2 linked regions of the Paraburkholderia fungorum genome follow. The protein of the gene in region 1 interacts with the protein of each later gene in a pairwise test. Links are inferred from orthologs where the notes say so. Each region holds a gene or a part of one and is shown on either strand. Other genes may lie near its edges.

Region 1 (3,601 bases):
TTTTCCCGCCGACGGCAATCGCGACTTTGCTGGTTTCAGGTTTGCCCTGGGCATACGAAAGCGGCGTGGCGGCAAGCGTGGCGCCGGCGAGCGCGGCGCTTCCGGCGAGGAAGGTTCTGCGTTGCATGGTGTCGTCTCCAAACTTTTGTCGTGCGGCTTTTATTTGCCGCTCTGCGTCGCTCTTTACCGGCAACTTTTCTGGGTGCTGCTCCGGCGTGTTTCTTTCGAACGAGTGCCAGCCTTTCTGAGGCGGCGACCCGGTCGCTGCCTCATGTTTTACTCGCGGCACCCGAGGATGCCGCGCTTCGCTTCACACGATCTGTTGCGCGTGCAACCTTGCAATGTCGTCTGCATCATAACCTAGCGATTGCAGGACTTCATCGGTATGTTCACCCAGTTCGGGGCCGAGCCAGCGCGTCTCGCCAGGCGTCGCGGAGAGCTTTGGCGTGACCGCCGGCAATGTGATTTCCTGACCGTCCTGCCACTTGAAACGCTGAATCATCTGCCGCGCCATGAACTGCGGATCGGTGAACATATCCGCAACGCTGAAGATGCGGCCAACCGGCACATCGGCTGCATTCAGCACCGCGAGCGCTTCTTCGATCGTGCGCGTGGAGAGCCACCCGGCAATCGCGCCGTCGATTTCCTGGGTACGCGGCACGCGGCCGTCGTTATGTTCCAGCGCCGGATCATTCGCGAGGTCTTCACGCTCGATCGCCACCATCAGCCGCTTGAAAATCGGATCGCTATTGCCGCCGATCACGATGCTGCCGTCGCGGCACGGATAGGTGTTCGACGGCACGATACCCGGCAGCGACGCGCCGGTGCGCTCGCGCACCATCCCGTACACGCCGTATTCGGGCACGACGCTTTCCATCATGTTGAAAACGGCCTCGTACAGCGCCACATCGACGACCTGCCCCTTGCCGCCGTTCACCTGTTTGTGATGCAGCGCCATCAACGCGCCGATCACGCCGTGCAGCGCAGCGATCGAATCGCCGATCGAAATACCGATGCGCGGCGGCGGCAAATCCGGATAGCCGGTGATATGGCGCAAGCCGCCCATCGATTCGGCGATCGCCCCGAATCCGGGCCGGTCGCGATACGGCCCGGTCTGGCCGTAGCCGGACAGACGCACCATCACGAGCCCGGGGTTTTCGGCGGACAGCACGTCATAGCCGAGTCCGAGTTTCTCCAGCAAACCCGGCCGGAAATTCTCGACGACGATATCCGCTTCTTTCGCGAGACGCCGCACGATCTCCTTGCCCTCTTCGGCCTTCAGATTGATCGTGACCGATTTCTTGTTGCGCGCCTGCACCGCCCACCAAAGCGACGTGCCGCCGACTTCCGGGTAGAGCTTGCGCCATTTGCGCAGCGGGTCACCGCCTTTGGGATCTTCGATCTTGATGACGTCGGCACCGAACTCGCCGAGAAAGCGCGCGGCGAACGGGCCGGCGATCAGCGTGCCGAGTTCCAGCACCTTGACGCCGGCGAGCGGGCCTTGAGCGGGTTGAGGCGCGGCGCTCGCGTCTGATTCAGAGGTGGCGCTCATGTGTCTCCTTTGTTCTGGTCCTGACGTATTTGACGATCTTGACGTTCTTGAGATGGCTGACGCGCACGGCGTGTGTGCGCTTTTTTCGAGTGCGTGTATCGAGTCGCGCCTTCACCGCGCGGCACGGCCTGCTTCAAGGCGCGACATTTACCGGAACCGCTCGCTCGCGATCCTCCGGGTGTCATCGTGCAGACGACTACATCGAACGGCGGTCGAGCATCGCGCGCGCAATCGTGCCGGCGTCAACATACTCGAGTTCGCCACCCACCGGCACACCACGCGCCAGACGCGTGACAGCGAGGCCGCGCGCCTTAAGCGTCTGCCCGAGGTAATGCGCGGTGGCCTCGCCTTCATTGGTGAAATTGGTGGCGAGCACGACTTCCTTGACCACGCCGTCCGACGCGCGTTTGACCAGACGGTCGAAATGAATCTCTTTCGGACCGATGCCGTCGAGCGGACTCAGCCGCCCCATCAGCACGAAGTACAGGCCGTGATAGGTCATGGTCTGTTCGAGCATGATCTGATCGGCCGGTGTTTCGACGACGCACAGCAACGCCGGGTCACGTTCCTCGTCGAGGCAGACCTCGCAGATCTGCGCTTCGGTGAAGGTATTGCACTTTTCACAGTGCTGCAGATGCTCGGTCGCGAACAGCAACGAACGGCCGAGTTTTTCGGCGCCATCGCGATCGTGCTGCATCAGGTGATAGGCCATGCGTTGCGCCGACTTCGGCCCGACTCCGGGCAATACGCGCAGCGCTTCGACGAGCGCCGACAAGGCGGAAGGTTGTTTCATGCGGGATCGGCGTCGAAGTGGGTAGTGCCCGTGGATGCGGGTCGCGATGCGATGGATGGTTCGCGTTGGTTCGGTTTGCGCCCGGCAGGCTGACTGCGGATCATCGAGCATCAGATAGACAAAACCTGATTGATGGGCTGCATCAGGAAACCGACGCGGTTTGAAACTATTCGATCAATCTGAAACGGGGTAAAACTTGCAAACCCGGCGTTGTCGAGCACCTCGCTCGCGCGTCGGCCGGTATGCATCAACTAGTGCGTTCCGTTCGAGCGCCGGATCGAGCCTTTCAATCAGGTGCCCGCGACTACGTTCAATTCTGCCTGTAACGCACGCTATTCGCGTTGCGCTCGCGTGTGTAGCATGCCTGTGCCCCACATTTGCGATTCACGCCGCGGCAAACTTTGCCGCGGCGTCGTTCAGAATCAGAACGGCATCTTGAAGCCCGGCGGCAGCGGCAAGCCCGAAGTCATGCCACCCATTTTTTCTGCGGCGGTGGCTTCGGCCTTGCGCACGGCGTCATTGAACGCAGCGGCGACGAGGTCTTCCAGCATGTCCTTGTCGTCGGCAAGCAGGCTCGGATCAATCGACACGCGGCGCACGTCGTTCTTGCAGGTCATCGTCACCTTCACGAGACCGGCACCCGACTGCCCCTCGACTTCGATCAGTGCGAGTTGGTCCTGCATCTTCTTCATGTTTTCCTGCATTTGCTGGGCTTGTTTCATCAGCCCAGCGAGTTGGCCTTTCATCATGGACATGCTCCTTCTTGATAGCTTGGGATCTGCAAATCGGGCGCGCTAAGGTCAATAGCGGCGCGGCGAATCAATGGACCGGCGACGCACCGTTCGAGGCGGCGTCCGGGGAAATGGGGCGAATCGAACCAGGCACGATGCTGGCGCCGAATTCGCGAATCAGCGACTGTACGAACGGATCGGCGCCGATCTCGCGCTCCGCTTCCCGCTGACGCTGTGCGCGCGTCGCGGCGTCGTGTGCGGAGGCGGTCCGACGGGCGGCACCGACTTCGACCAGCACCTCGACGGTCCGGCCGAGTCTTTCGGCGAGCGCGACTTTCAGCTTGGCGACCTGCGATGCCTCCGCGTACTGCGGAACCGGCACGTTGAGTTTCAGCGTGTTGCCTTCGAGCGCCATCAGTTCGCTGTTGAACGCGAGCTGATACGAAATGCCCTTGAGCGGCAGATCGACGGCAAGCGCCGGCCAGTCGCCATTAAAGCCTAGCTGATCGAGCGGCACGGCAGCGG
Region 2 (3,435 bases), 950 kb from region 1 along the record:
CGCTCGGCTTGTTCAGCGTTTGCAGCGCGCGCCAGGTCATCGGCCAGCGCATGCCGAGGCCGATCGCTTTCGAGAACGCTTCCTTCGCCGAGAACCGCGTGGCGAGGAACGCGAGACCGCGCGCAGCCGAGCGGGCCGTGCGCGCGTGATAGACGCGAAGTTCGTCCGGGCCGAGCACTTTCTCGGCGAAACGGCCGTTGGTGCGGGTCATCACCGCGGCCACGCGGCTGACCTGAACGATGTCGGTACCGATGCCGTAGATCGCCATATGCAAGCCGCCGGGCTTAGGCGCGCGCGCCGAGACGCGCGGCGACCATGATCGCCTTCATCTCGCGCACCGCGTTTTCCCAGCCCGCGAAGATCGCGTGCGCGACGATCGCATGGCCGATGTTCAACTCGACAATGCCGTCGATCGCCGCGATCTGCTGCACGTTGGTGTAGTGCAGGCCGTGGCCCGCGTTGACCTTGATGCCGAGCGTCGCACCGAATTCGACCGCATGCACCACGCGCTCGAATTCACGTTGCTGTTCGGCGGGATCGTGGGCCTCCGCGTAACGGCCCGTGTGCAACTCGACCACCGGCGCTCCCGCTTCGTGCGCTGCACGAATCTGCGTCTCTTCCGGGTCGATGAACAGCGACACGCGTGAGTTCGCGTCGGCGAGTTGTTTGCACGCGGCACGCACGGCTTCGAACTGACCGGCGACGTCGAGACCGCCTTCGGTCGTCAACTCCTGGCGCTTTTCCGGCACGAGGCAAACGTCGTGCGGCTGCACTTCGCACGCGATGTCGAGCATCTCCTGCGTGACAGCGCATTCCAGATTCATCCGCGTCTTCAGCAACGGACGCAGCTTGCGCACGTCCGCGTCGACGATATGACGGCGGTCTTCGCGCAAATGTAGCGTGATGACATCCGCGCCGGCCTCTTCGGCCATCAAGGCTGCGCGGATCGGATCGGGATAAGACGTGCCGCGCGCGTTGCGCAGCGTGGCGACGTGATCGATGTTCACGCCCAGGTCAATCACATTCGGCGACGTAAGAAAGAAGCTCATAAGTTCTGCAAGTCGATCAGGATCTGGCGCGTCGCGAGCGGCGTGCCGCCAAGGTAGGTGTTGAGCAGGAAGCGCATCAGCGTTTTGCTTTGCGCCACGGTCTGCGCTCGATGGTAATCGTCCTGTTCCATATCGAGCAAGGTTTGCCCCGAAATCACCGGCCATTGCAAAGGCCACTCGTCGGACGCTTCGCGCACGCCACGCTCGGGATCGAACACATAGCGGCCTTCGGCCACCACGGCCCTACGCGCGACGGTTCGATCGAGCGCCATTGCGTAGCCGGTTTCACGCAGCAGCACGCGCTCGAACGAACGCAGCACCTGCACGGGCGGTTCGTCGTGCGCGAGACGCGTCATCGTGACAACGTAGTGGTGAAATAGCTGCGGATGCGGGTCTTCGCGCGCGCAGAACTTGACCAGCAGTTCGTTGACATAGAAGCCGCAGAGCAGCGCGCCGCCTGTCAAAGGCAACATGCCGCCGACCCATTCGGCGCCCGTCAGCGTGCGCATTTCGGACTTGCCCGACCACGACAACGCGAGCGGCTGGAAGGTCTGCAACACGCCTCTCAGCGCGGAGTGAGGACGCTTCGCGCCCTTCGCGACCAGCGCAATGCGGCCGTGATCACGCGACAGCACGTCGATGATCAGACTGGTCTCGCGGTACGGATAGCTATGCAGAACGAACGCGGGTTGCTCCGCGATCTTGTAGATGGAGGCGGAAGTGCGCGGCGCGCGGGGTGTCGGTGATTTGCGCGCCTCGCCTTCGCCGGCGGACGCGCTTTTGCTGGAAGTTTTTTTGATGCTACGAGCCGGTTTGGACGATGGCTCGCGAGCCGGCGCGGCCGGCTCCTGGTCGTCCGGGGCTGCGTCGGAATTCAGCGTCATCCACGCGTCATTCGTACCCATACGCACGGAGCCCGGCTTCGTTGTCGGCCCAACCGCTCTTCACCTTGATGAAGGTTTCCAGATACACGGGGCCGTCGAACAGCTTTTCCATATCCAGGCGCGCTTCGGTGCTGATCTGCTTCAGCTTCGCGCCCTTCTGCCCGATGATCATCGCCTTGTGCGTGTCGCGCTCGACCATGATGGTCGCGAAAATGCGACGCAGACGGCCTTCGGTTTCGAACTTGTCGATCAGCACGGTGCTCGTGTACGGCAGCTCGTCGCCGGTCCAGCGGAACACCTTTTCGCGCAGGATTTCAGCGGCAAGGAAGCGCTCGCTGCGATCGGTCAGATCGTCTTCGCCGTAGATCGGCGAGCCTTCCGGCAGGAACGGCTTGACGGTCGCCATCAGACGCTTGATGTCGTCGATGTTTTTCGCCGACAGCGGCACGATCTCGCTGAACTTGTGCAGCGCACTGACCTGCTGCATGAACGGGAACAACGAAGCTTTATCCGACACGCGATCGAGCTTGTTCGCGATCAGCAGCGTGGGGACCGACGGTGGAATCAGGTCGAGCACTTTCTGATCGTCCGCGCCGAAACGGCCGGCTTCGATCACGAACAGGATCGCATCCACCGAGGTCAGCGTGGACGTGACCGCGCGATTCAACGAACGGTTCAGCGCGCCGCTGTGCTTGGTCTGGAAACCGGGCGTGTCGACAAAGATGTACTGCGCATCTTCGAGCGTATGAATGCCGGTGATGCGGTGGCGCGTGGTCTGCGCCTTGCGCGACGTGATACTGACTTTCTGGCCGACCAGCGCATTCATCAGCGTGGACTTGCCGACATTAGGGCGGCCGACGATCGCGACCATGCCGCAGCGAAAATCAGTGGGAGTGGGAGCGTTCATATTCGGGCTACGGCAAGTTCAGATCGACACGCGGAAATGGCGCGCCGATGGCAATCAATGGCCCGCGTCGGCGACGCGCGTTTGCACCGCGTCGGCTACGCCGGGTTCGTGTTCGGCTGGCGCCGGTGCGCCCGGCGTGGATACGGCCGCACCGGATGTTGTAGCTTCACGGCCGCGGGCCTTGTCTGCGCCGCGCGGGGATGCAGTTTCTGCCTTGATTTCGGCTTTGGCTTCAGCGGGTTTGTCGCTTGCGTGGGAGCCTGCTCTCTCCGGTTTCTCAAGCTTCTCGGCTTTGTCCTGCCCGCTGTATTCGACATGAGCGGCACGGATCACGGCCAAAGGTGCGCCTATGACCGTCAACGTGGAGCGCTCGGCGGCGGCTTCGGTTGCGGCCGTCGCAGCGTTTGCGCGCGGCTCACCGCGTGCGGCGGCCCGCTCAGCACGTTCGCTTTTGCGATCGGGCGTGCGCAAATCCAGCGCGGCCTGCACGCCGGTGACGCCAGGAACGATCTCGGGCTCGGCATTCTTTGCCGCGCGCGCGCTCTTCGAACGCTTCGATTTGGTGACCAGTGCGGGCGCTGCGGCCATCACATCG

The links. The genes of interacting proteins can lie anywhere in the genome.
Region 2: the proteins of recR (region 1) and recO interact in binary tests that used the Escherichia coli proteins (3 or more experiments, as listed by UniProt). The link is inferred for Paraburkholderia fungorum from one-to-one orthologs.

The regions. Positions count from the first base shown.
Region 1 is NZ_FNKP01000001.1:1,906,668-1,910,268, reverse strand. The notes cover bases 548-3,251. They hold recR (recombination mediator RecR), read right to left. Parts: upstream 2,346-3,251; coding sequence 1,749-2,345; downstream 548-1,748. Other genes in these bases: BLS41_RS08440 (DNA polymerase III subunit gamma/tau), read right to left, coding at 3,165-3,251; BLS41_RS08445 (YbaB/EbfC family nucleoid-associated protein), read right to left, coding at 2,768-3,094; BLS41_RS08455 (CaiB/BaiF CoA transferase family protein), read right to left, coding at 548-1,552. Also shown: BLS41_RS08460 (ABC transporter substrate-binding protein), read right to left, coding at 1-127; more of BLS41_RS08455, read right to left, coding at 311-547; more of BLS41_RS08440, read right to left, coding at 3,252-3,601. UniProt on the Escherichia coli protein: May play a role in DNA repair. It seems to be involved in an RecBC-independent recombinational process of DNA repair. It may act with RecF and RecO.
Region 2 is NZ_FNKP01000001.1:2,861,334-2,864,768, forward strand. The notes cover bases 1-2,987. They hold recO (DNA repair protein RecO), read right to left. Parts: upstream 1,955-2,987; coding sequence 1,046-1,954; downstream 1-1,045. Other genes in these bases: acpS (holo-ACP synthase), read right to left, coding at 1-268; pdxJ (pyridoxine 5'-phosphate synthase), read right to left, coding at 285-1,049; era (GTPase Era), read right to left, coding at 1,941-2,840; rnc (ribonuclease III), read right to left, coding at 2,895-2,987. Outside these bases: more of rnc, read right to left, coding at 2,988-3,435. UniProt on the Escherichia coli protein: Involved in DNA repair and RecF pathway recombination.